Regions from separate parts of the Mesorhizobium dulcispinae genome, predicted to be linked through region 1. Evidence: riboswitches for the same ligand, from Rfam matches in the RefSeq annotation. Region 1 holds a riboswitch; the other holds the start of a gene.
The links. Region 1 has a riboswitch for thiamine pyrophosphate ahead of thiC (phosphomethylpyrimidine synthase ThiC). Riboswitches for the same ligand answer to the same signal wherever they lie in the genome.

Region 2: it holds a riboswitch for thiamine pyrophosphate, as region 1 does, so the genes downstream of both, thiC (phosphomethylpyrimidine synthase ThiC) here and thiC (phosphomethylpyrimidine synthase ThiC) in region 1, are expected to answer to the same signal.

The regions. Positions count from the first base shown of each region.
Region 1 is NZ_JAVIIY010000018.1:15,351-20,563, reverse strand. Features, by position in the region: gene bioD (dethiobiotin synthase) at 1-531, shown strand, start outside; gene RFN30_RS27395 (adenosylmethionine--8-amino-7-oxononanoate transaminase) at 528-1,793, shown strand; gene bioZ (3-oxopimeloyl-[acyl-carrier-protein] synthase BioZ) at 1,790-2,773, shown strand; TPP riboswitch at 2,889-3,000, shown strand; gene thiC (phosphomethylpyrimidine synthase ThiC) at 3,113-4,945, shown strand; gene thiO (glycine oxidase ThiO) at 4,942-5,213, shown strand, end outside.
Region 2 is NZ_JAVIIY010000016.1:88,734-93,946, forward strand. Features, by position in the region: gene RFN30_RS26725 (Fic family protein) at 1-694, shown strand, start outside; TPP riboswitch at 889-1,005, shown strand; gene thiC (phosphomethylpyrimidine synthase ThiC) at 1,109-2,947, shown strand; gene thiO (glycine oxidase ThiO) at 2,951-3,973, shown strand; gene thiS (sulfur carrier protein ThiS) at 3,942-4,139, shown strand; gene RFN30_RS26745 (thiazole synthase) at 4,142-4,915, shown strand; gene RFN30_RS26750 (thiamine phosphate synthase) at 4,912-5,213, shown strand, end outside.

The DNA of each region.
Region 1 (5,213 bases):
TCGGGCCTCGACGAGGAGACCGACAGCGAGGTCGTTGCCCGCCTCTCTGGCTTACCTGCGGGGCGCGTCGTGCCGGAAGTGTACCGTCTGAAGATGCCTCTGTCGCCGCACCGGTCGGCCGAAATCGATGGCGTCGCGATCGAGGCGGCAAAGCTCTCGCCACCGGAGTTGCCGGGCCCGCTCGTCATCGAGGGTGCCGGCGGGCTGATGGTGCCGCTCAACCGGCAGACGAGGTTCATCGATATTTTCCGGGAATGGCAACTACCGGTCATTCTTTGCGCGCGCACGGCGCTCGGGACCATCAACCACACCCTGCTTTCGCTCGAGGCTCTGCGCGCCCGCTCCATACCCCTGCTCGGCGTCGCGTTCATCGGCGACGAGATGGCCGATACGCAAAGGACGATCGCCGAGATGGGCAAGGTGCGGGTGCTTGGTCGTCTGCCGCGTCTTGATCCGCTGAAGCCTGAGACGCTTGCCGCGGCGATGCGGGCCTCGTTCAACGTCGCCGACTTCATGGAGGCCCCGCATTGAGCCGCTCCGCTGTCTGGCACCCCTTCACCCAACATGCCACCGAGCCGGTTCCGCCGACGATCGCGCGCACTGAAGGCGCCTATATCGAGACGCGCGAAGGCCGGCGCATACTCGATGCGATCTCGTCGTGGTGGGTGATCACCCACGGCCACCGCCACCCGACGATCATGGCAGCGATCCGGGAGGCGACCGAAACGCTCGACCAGGTGATCTTCGCCGGCCTCAGCCACGAGCCGGCTGAGCAATTGGCATCGGCGCTGATCGACATGACGCCGGCCGGCCTCGACTGGGTCTTCTTTTCCGACAGCGGCTCGACCAGCGTCGAGGTGGCACTGAAAATGGCGCTCGGCTTTCACCGCAACAACGGCGCGCCGCGCTCGCGCATCGTCGTCATGGAGCATAGCTATCACGGCGACACCATCGGCACGATGAGTGTGGGCGCGCGCGGTGTCTTCAACGCCGCTTACGAGCCCCTGCTGTTCGAGGTCGACACCATCCCCTTCCCCGCCGCGGGCCGGGAGCAGGAAACGCTCGATGCCTTCGAGCGGCTGGCGCGTGACCGCCAGGTTGCCGCACTGATCGTCGAGCCGCTGGTGCTCGGCGCCGGCGGCATGCTGATGTACCCGGCCTGGGTGCCCGCCGAACTCAAACGTATTGCCGAGCGCTCCGAGACGCTCTTCATCGCCGATGAAGTGATGACCGGTTGGGGCCGCACCGGCACGATCTTCGCTTGCGAGCAGGCAGCGGTCACGCCCGACATTTTGTGCACCTCCAAGGGATTGACGGGCGGCTCGCTGCCGCTCGCGGCGACGCTCGCCACCGATGCGATTTTCCGGGCGCATTATTCCACGGATCGGACCAGGACGTTCTTTCATTCCAGCTCCTACACGGCGAACCCGATCGCTTGCGCGGCAGCGCTCGCGAATGTCGGCATCTGGCGTGACGAACCCGTGGCGGAACGCGTGGCCGCCCTATCGCGAATGCAAGCGGAAAAGGTTGCACGGTTCAGCCAAGATCCGCGTTTTGAGAATGCGCGCACGGCCGGCACCATCGCCGCGCTCGACCTCCGCGTCGGCAAGGCAGGCTATCTGGCCGAGGTCGGCCCCAAGCTGCGCGCCTTCTTCCTCGAGCGCGGATTGCTGGTGAGGCCGCTTGGCAACGTCATCTACGTGCTGCCGCCATACTGCGTGACATCCGACGAACTCGACCGTCTATACGACGCAATCGACGAGGCGGCTGAACTTGCGGGCGACGACCGATGAACCGCACGGCGCGGATCATAGGCCTCGGCCATCACGTGCCGGCGCGCAGGGTCGGCAATGCAGAGATCGAGGCAAGCTTCGGGCTGGAGGCGGGCTGGATCGAGCAGCGCACCGGCATCCGCTCGCGTTTCTGGGCGGAGCCAGGCGACACGCTTTCCGGACTGGCGACCAAGGCGGGCGACATGGCGCTCAAGGCCGCCGGCATCGATCGCAAGGAGATCGGTCTATTGCTTCTGGCCACGTCGACGCCGGACCATCTGCTGCCGCCGAGCGCGCCGCTGGTGGCGCACAGACTTGGCCTTGAGAGGGCCGGCGGGGTCGACCTTGCCGGCGCCTGCGCGGGATTCATTTATGCGATGACCTTCGCCGACGGCTTCGTGCGGTTGCACAACAAACCGGCCATCGTCATCGCCGCCAACATATTGAGCCGCCGGATCAATCCGGCAGAGCGCGCGAGCGCGGTGCTCTTTGCCGATGCCGCGGGCGCTGTGGTGTTGGCCCCGTCCGGCGATCCCGGCCACGGCATCCTCGGCTCATCTTTTGCCTCGGACGGGTCCGCCTATGGCCTGATCCAGATCCCGGCCGGCGGCAGCAACCGTCCCTTCGCGGAGGAGATCGACATCGCCGAAACCCGCATGACCATCGCGAACGGCCGCGATGTCTTCGCCAAGGCGGTGGAGATGATGAGCCGATGCTCCGTCGAAGCACTGGCTGCGGCCGGACTTTCGGTACCTGACATCACGCGTTTCGTGCCGCACCAGGCCAATGCCCGCATCTTCAACGCGGTCGGCAAGTCGCTCGGCATCGAGGATGAGCGCATCGTCAAGACCATCGCCGACTATGGCAACTCGTCGGCTGCGACGATCCCGCTGTCGCTGTCGGTTGCCCACGGAGCCGATCCCTTTCGACCGGGCGAGAAACTGCTGCTTGCCGCGGCTGGTGCCGGCCTGACTGGTGGAGCGCTGGTGGTTGGTTTCTGACCGGCAGGGCGCCCACCGATCCCGTGGAACGCGGCGCCTGACGATCCCAATCTCCCTTGAGGAGCACCTGCCCGCAACAGGAGTTGACAGGGCGACGTCGCATCGTCCAACCTAGACGTCTCACCAGGGGAGTCCCGGCAAGGGGCTGAGATACTGCTATCGTGCGCAGTGACCCGTTGAACCTGATCCAGTTCATACTGGCGTAGGGACGGTGCGAGGCTTCGCGGGTCGGCAATCCGGCTTCGGCATTCGGGTAAACCCCGACTCCCGTGCGAAGCGTCACTTCCTCCTCATCGCGTGGACTGGGTCTCCGTTGCACTCGAGCAAGGAGGCTCACTCATGAATGCCCACACCCCGACCGTCACCGTCGGCGAATTGCCAGCTTCCAAGAAGGTCTACAAGCCCGGCCAAGTTCACCCGGGTCTGCGGGTGCCGATGCGCGAGATCTCGGTCCACCCGAGCGCCGGCGAGCCGCCCGTCACGGTCTACGATTCGTCCGGCCCCTACACCGACGCCGCCGTGAAAACCGAGATCGAGCGTGGCTTGCCGCGGCTGCGTGAGACATGGATCGAAGCACGCGGCGATGTCGAACGCTATGAGGGCCGCACGGTCAAGCCCGAGGACAACGGGTTCGTCTCCGCCGATCGCCTGACTCCGGAATTTCCGGTGCGCAACAAACCCTTGCGCGCCGCCGGCGGCCGCGCCGTCACCCAATTCGCCTATGCGCGGGCCGGCGTCATCACGCCCGAAATGGAGTTTGTCGCCATTCGCGAAAACCTTGGCCGTGAGCAATTGCGTTCAGGACTTCAGCGCGATGGCGAGAGCTTCGGCGCCCCGATCCCGGACTTCGTCACGCCCGAATTCGTGCGCGACGAGGTGGCACGCGGCCGCGCCATCATCCCTTCCAACATCAACCATCCCGAGAGCGAGCCGATGATCATCGGCCGCAATTTCCTGGTGAAGATCAACGCCAATATCGGCAATTCCGCCGTCACCTCGTCGATGGCCGAGGAGGTCGAGAAGATGGTGTGGGCGATCCGCTGGGGCGCCGATACGGTGATGGACCTTTCCACCGGCCGCAACATCCACAACATCCGTGAATGGATCGTGCGCAATTCGCCGGTGCCGATCGGCACGGTGCCGATCTACCAGGCGCTGGAGAAGGTCGGCGGGGTTGCCGAGGCGCTGACCTGGGAGGTGTTCCGCGACACCCTCATCGAGCAGGCCGAACAGGGTGTGGACTATTTCACGATCCACGCCGGCGTGCGGCTGCCCTACATTCCGCTCACCGTCGATCGCGTCACCGGCATCGTGTCGCGCGGCGGCTCGATCATGGCCAAATGGTGCCTGCATCACCACAAGGAGAGCTTTCTCTACGAGCATTTCGAAGAGATCTGCGACATCGCCAGAGCCTATGACGTGGCGTTCTCGCTGGGCGACGGTCTTCGCCCCGGCTCGATCGCCGATGCCAATGACGCCGCCCAGTTCGCCGAGCTCGAAACCCTGGGCGAGCTCACCAAGATCGCCTGGGCCAAGGACTGCCAGGTGATGATCGAGGGCCCCGGCCACGTTCCGATGCACAAGATCAAGCAGAACATGGACAAGCAGCTCGCGATCTGTGGCGAAGCGCCGTTCTATACGCTGGGGCCGCTCACCACCGACATCGCGCCGGGCTACGACCACATCACAAGCGGCATCGGCGCGGCGATGATCGGCTGGTTCGGAACGGCCATGCTTTGCTACGTCACGCCAAAGGAGCATCTCGGCCTGCCTGACCGCGACGACGTCAAGACCGGCGTCATCACCTATAAGATCGCCGCTCACGCCGCCGATCTGGCCAAGGGCCACCCGGCCGCCAAGGTCCGGGACGACGCGCTGTCGCGGGCGCGCTTCGAGTTCAGGTGGGAAGATCAGTTCAACCTGTCGCTCGACCCCGAAACGGCGCGGGCCTTCCACGACGAAACCCTGCCGAAGGAGGCGCACAAGGTGGCGCATTTCTGCTCCATGTGCGGCCCAAAATTCTGCTCGATGCGGATCTCGCATGACATCCGCGATGCCGCCCGAGAAGAGGGAGCGCAGAGGGACGGGCTTGCCGCCATGGCGGCGAAGTACCGGGACGGCGGCGACCTCTACATGCCCGTCGACAGCACCACAGAGAGCACAAACACATGAAGGTGCTCATTCGCGGCGCGGGCGTTGCCGGGCTGACGCTCGCGCACGAGCTGGCAACACGCGGCGCCGATGTGACCGTCGTCGAGAAGCGCAGAGAGATCGCCGGCAATGCCTCCTGGCAGGCCGGCGGCATGCTCGCGCCATGGTGCGAACGCGAGAGCGCCGAAGAGGCGGTGTTGGCACTCGGGCGCGGCGCGGCCGACTGGTGGGATGCGGCCTTGCCCGGCCATGTCTGTCGCCGCGGCACGCTGGTGCTGGCTCCTGCCCG
Region 2 (5,213 bases), on a different contig from region 1:
GCATGACAGGGAGACCCGCATGCCCCTACCCGATCACATCAGCGCTCGACCTGAGGACCTGCCAAGACTTATCGACGGGATGGGCGCTTTCGACCAAGGCCCCGCAAAAAATCTCGACCCGGTTGTGGCCGCCGCAATCCTCGCCTTCGGCTTTGTCTACGTCCATCCGTTCGAGGATGGAAACGGGCGCATTCACCGTTACCTAATCCAACAAGTCCTTGCCATGCGCGGCTTCAATCCGCCGGGGGTAGTGTTTCCCGTCTCGGCCGCGATCCTGGACCAGATCGACGAGTACAGGCGCGTGCTCGAGAGCTATTCGCAGCGCCTCCTGCCACTGGTCGAATGGGAACCGACGCCGCAATTCAACGTCCGGGTGCTGAATGACACCGGGGATTTCTACCGCTTCTTTGATGCAACCCCGCACGCCGAATTCCTCTATGCCTGCGTTCAGCGAACCATCGAACGGGATCTTCCCAACGAAACCGCGTTTCTGCAGCGCTACGATCAGTTCCGGCAACATGTGGATGCCTTTATCGACATGCCCGAGCGGCTGATCGATCTGCTCTTCCGTTTCCTCCACCAGAACGGCGGCCAGCTATCGAACCGCGCCCGCGAAAAGGAATTCGCCGCGCTGACGAATGACGAGGCAGAGCGGATCGAGGAGATCTACGCGCAAACCTTTGGTGCCGATTGAAGGCGTGATCATCGCAAGAATCGAACTTACAGTCCGGTGATTTGACAATCTTCTTATCCCTTCTCCGCTCTGTTCTCGGGCGCGCGATTTGTCGCCGCCATATGCGCGATCTTTTCCGACGAGTTTGATCAGCCGCCGATCAGCGCTGCGGCCTGAAGGCGCTTGACAAGACGGCGCTGGCCCGTTCAACCTAAGCCATTCACCAGGGGAGTCCCGGCAAGGGGCTGAGATACTGCTGGCTTTCGCGGCGCAGTGACCCGTTGAACCTGATCCAGTTCATACTGGCGTAGGGACGGTGCAAGCGCTTGCGGGAGTCTATGCCCGAGGTCCTGTTTCGGCAGGGCGACCAAAGCGTCTTTTCATCCTTCCGGCACAGAACTGGGTCTCCAATGCAGATGAGCAAAGGAGCCTCAAATGAATGCCTTGACCCCCACCGTGTCGACCGGGCCGCTGCCGGCGTCGCGCAAGATCCACAAATCCGGCGTCCTCCATTCACAGGTCAGGGTGCCCATGCGGGAGATCGCGGTCCACCCGACTGCCGGTGAGCCGCCGGTGACGGTCTACGATCCGTCAGGCCCCTATACCGACCCCGCGATTGAAACGGACATCGAAAAGGGTCTTGCCCGCCTTCGGCAGGACTGGATCGCCGCACGCGGCGATGTCGTGTCCTATGACGGCCGCCATGTCAGGCCGGAGGACAACGGATTTGCGACGGGAGAGCGCCTGACGCGGGAATTTTCCCTCCGCAACCCTCCGCTGAGGGCAAAGGCAGGCAAGGCGGTAACGCAGCTTGCCTATGCGCGCGCCGGGATCATCACGCCCGAGATGGAATTCGTGGCCATCCGCGAAAACCTTGGCCGCGAGATCGTGCGCGGCAGGCTGCAACAGGATGGCGAGGCGTTCGGCGCATCGATACCGGACTTCGTCACGCCGGAATTCGTACGCGACGAGGTGGCGCGCGGCCGCGCGATCATTCCCGCCAACATCAACCATCCCGAAAGCGAGCCGATGATCATCGGCCGCAATTTCCTGGTGAAGATCAACGCCAATATCGGCAATTCCGCCGTCACGTCCTCGATGGCCGAAGAGGTCGAAAAGATGGTCTGGGCGATCCGCTGGGGCGCCGACACGGTCATGGATCTGTCGACGGGCCGCAACATCCACAACATTCGCGAATGGATCGTGCGCAACGCGCCGGTGCCGATCGGCACGGTGCCGCTCTACCAGGCGCTGGAGAAGGTGGGCGGTGTCGCCGAGGATCTGAGTTGGGAAGTCTATCGCGACACGCTGATCGAGCAGGCCGAGCAGGGCGTCGACTATTTCACCATCCATGCCGGCGTGCGGCTGCACTATATACCGCTGACTGTCGACCGGGTGACCGGGATCGTCTCGCGCGGCGGCTCGATCATGGCCAAATGGTGCCTGCACCACCACCGCGAGAGCTTCCTCTACGAACACTTCGCCGAGATCTGCGACATTTGTCGGGCCTACGACGTGTCCTTCTCGCTCGGCGACGGGCTTCGTCCGGGCTCGATCGCCGACGCCAACGACGCCGCGCAGTTCGCCGAGCTGGAAACGCTAGGCGAGCTGACTCAGATCGCCTGGGCCAAGGACTGCCAGGTGATGATCGAGGGGCCCGGTCATGTGCCGATGCACAAGATCAAGCAGAACATGGACAAGCAGCTCGCCGTCTGCGGCGAGGCGCCGTTCTATACGCTGGGGCCGCTCACCACGGACATCGCGCCGGGCTACGATCACATCACCTCCGGCATAGGTGCTGCCATGATCGGCTGGTTCGGCACGGCAATGCTCTGCTACGTCACGCCGAAGGAGCATCTCGGCCTGCCCGACCGTAATGACGTCAAGACCGGCGTGATCACCTATAAGATCGCCGCACACGCCGCGGATCTCGCCAAGGGCCACCCTGCGGCGAAGGTCAGGGACGATGCTCTTTCCCGCGCGCGGTTCGAGTTCCGCTGGGAAGACCAGTTCAACCTGTCGCTCGACCCCGAAACGGCGCGCTCGTTCCACGACGAGACCTTGCCCAAGGAGGCGCACAAGCTGGCGCATTTCTGCTCGATGTGCGGGCCGAAATTCTGCTCCATGCGCATCTCCCACGACATTCGCGCGGAAGCGCAAAAGGAGGGGATGGCGGCGATGGCTGAGAAATACCGCGCAGGCGGCGATCTCTATATGCCGGTCGAAACGCCGGAAGAACAGGCTTCGGCGCTTGATGATCAGGAGTCGCGCTGAGTCATGCGCCGTGTCCTTGTCAAAGGCGCCGGTGTGGCGGGCCTCACCGTCGCCCATGAATTGGCTGCGCGGGGTGCGTCGGTCACGGTCGCCGAAATTCGCAGCCAGATAGGCGGCAATGCTTCCTGGCTCGCCGGCGGCATGCTCGCCCCCTGGTGCGAACGCGAAAGCGCCGAGGAGGCGGTTGTCACGCTCGGCAAGGTTTCGGCCGACTGGTGGGAAAGAACACTGCCCGGGCTCGTGACGAGGGCCGGCACTCTCGTCGTCGCCCAGGCGCGCGACGCCTCCGAGCTCGCGCGTTTTGCGGCTCTTACGCGCAATTGCGAGTCCGTCGACGAGGAGGCGATTGCCGCCCTCGAACCCGACCTTGCCGGCCGCTTTCGGCAGGGCCTGTTCTTTGCCGGCGAAGCCCACCTCGATCCCCGCCGGGCGCTCGAGGCCCTCGCCGGCGAACTGCGAGCGATGGGCGTCGTTTTCCTTTTCGAGGCGGGCGAGATCGCTCCTTCCGGCTTCGATCAGGTGATCGACTGTACGGGCATCGCGCGGGCCGACGACGATCTGCGCGGCGTGCGCGGCGAAATGCTGCTCCTGCATACGCGTGAGGTCTCGCTTGCCCGGCCGGTGCGTCTCCTCCATCCCCGCCATCCGATCTATGTCGTGCCGCGGGCCGATCATCACTTCATGGTCGGGTCGACCATGATCGAAAGCGACCATGACGGACCGATCACCGCCCGTTCGCTGATGGAGCTCCTCAATGCGGCCTATGCACTCCATCCGGCGTTCGGCGAGGCCGAAATCGTCGAGACAGGAGTGGGCGTGCGCCCTGCCTATCCCGACAATCTGCCGCTGGTGAAGTGTTGGAAGGACGGCACGATCACGGTCAATGGCCTCTATCGGCACGGTTTCCTGCTTTCACCGGCCATGGCCGAGCAGGCTGCCGGCCTTCTCTTCAATTCATCTGCCGGCAATTCATCTGCCGGCCTGGAGTCTGAAAATGAAGCTGATCGTCAATGGCGAAGCGCGTGAGGTCGAGGCGACGACGCTCGACGCCCTTTTGAAGGAGCTCGACTATGAGGGCGGCTGGCTCGCCACCGCGCTGAACGGCGATGTCGTGCCCGCGGCCAGCCGGGCGGAATTTCGATTGGCCGACGGCGACCGGATCGAAATCCTTTCGCCCATGCAGGGAGGCTAGCCATGTTCGATCTTCTCGGAACGAAGCTTGCCTCCCGGCTGCTCCTCGGCACCGCGCAATATCCATCGCCGGCCATACTGGCCGAAGCGGTCAAGGCGTCGGGCACCTCGGTGGTGACGGTCTCGCTGCGCCGTGAAATGGCTGGCGGCAGGGGCGGCCAACAATTCTGGTCGTTGATCCGCGCGCTCGGCGTGAGGGTGCTGCCCAATACCGCCGGCTGCCATTCGGTCAAGGAAGCCGTCACGACCGCAAAGATGGCGCGCGAGGTCTTCGACACGTCCTGGATCAAGCTCGAAGTGATCGGCAACCACGATACGCTGCAGCCCGACGTGTTCGGTCTGGTCGAGGCCGCCCGCATCCTTTGCGAGGACGGCTTCAGCGTGTTCCCCTACACCACCGACGACCTTGTCGTCGCCGAGCGGCTGCTGGAGGCAGGTTGCAAGGTCCTGATGCCCTGGTGCGCGCCGATCGGCTCGGCGCTCGGGCCGGTCAACATCATGGCGCTGCGCTCGATGCGCGGGCATTTCCCCGACGTTCCGTTGATCGTCGATGCGGGTCTCGGACGACCGTCGCATGCGGCAACCGTGATGGAGCTCGGCTTCGATGCCGTGCTCCTCAACACGGCGGTCGCCAAGGCCGTCGATCCGGTCGGAATGGCGCGCGCTTTCAGCAAGGCGGTCGATGCCGGCCGCGAGGCGTATGGTTCGGGCCTGCTCGAGCCGCGCGACGTCGCCGTGCCGTCGACGCCGACGATCGGGAGGGCGGTTTTCTCATGAAGCTCGATCCCTTCTATCTGATCGTGGACAGCGCCGCCTGGATCGAGCGACTGGTGCCGCTCGGCGTCAGGCTGGTGCAGCTCCGCATCAAGGACATGGACGAGTGCAGGTTGCGCGCAGAAATCCGCGGGGCAAAGGCGTTGTGCGAACGATACGATTGCCAGCTCATCGTCAACGACCATTGGCGGTTGGCGATCGAGGAGGGCTGCGACTTCGTCCATCTCGGGCAAGAGGACCTGCAGACCGCCAACCTGCCTCAGATACGGGCAGCCGGCATAAGGCTCGGACTGAGCACCCA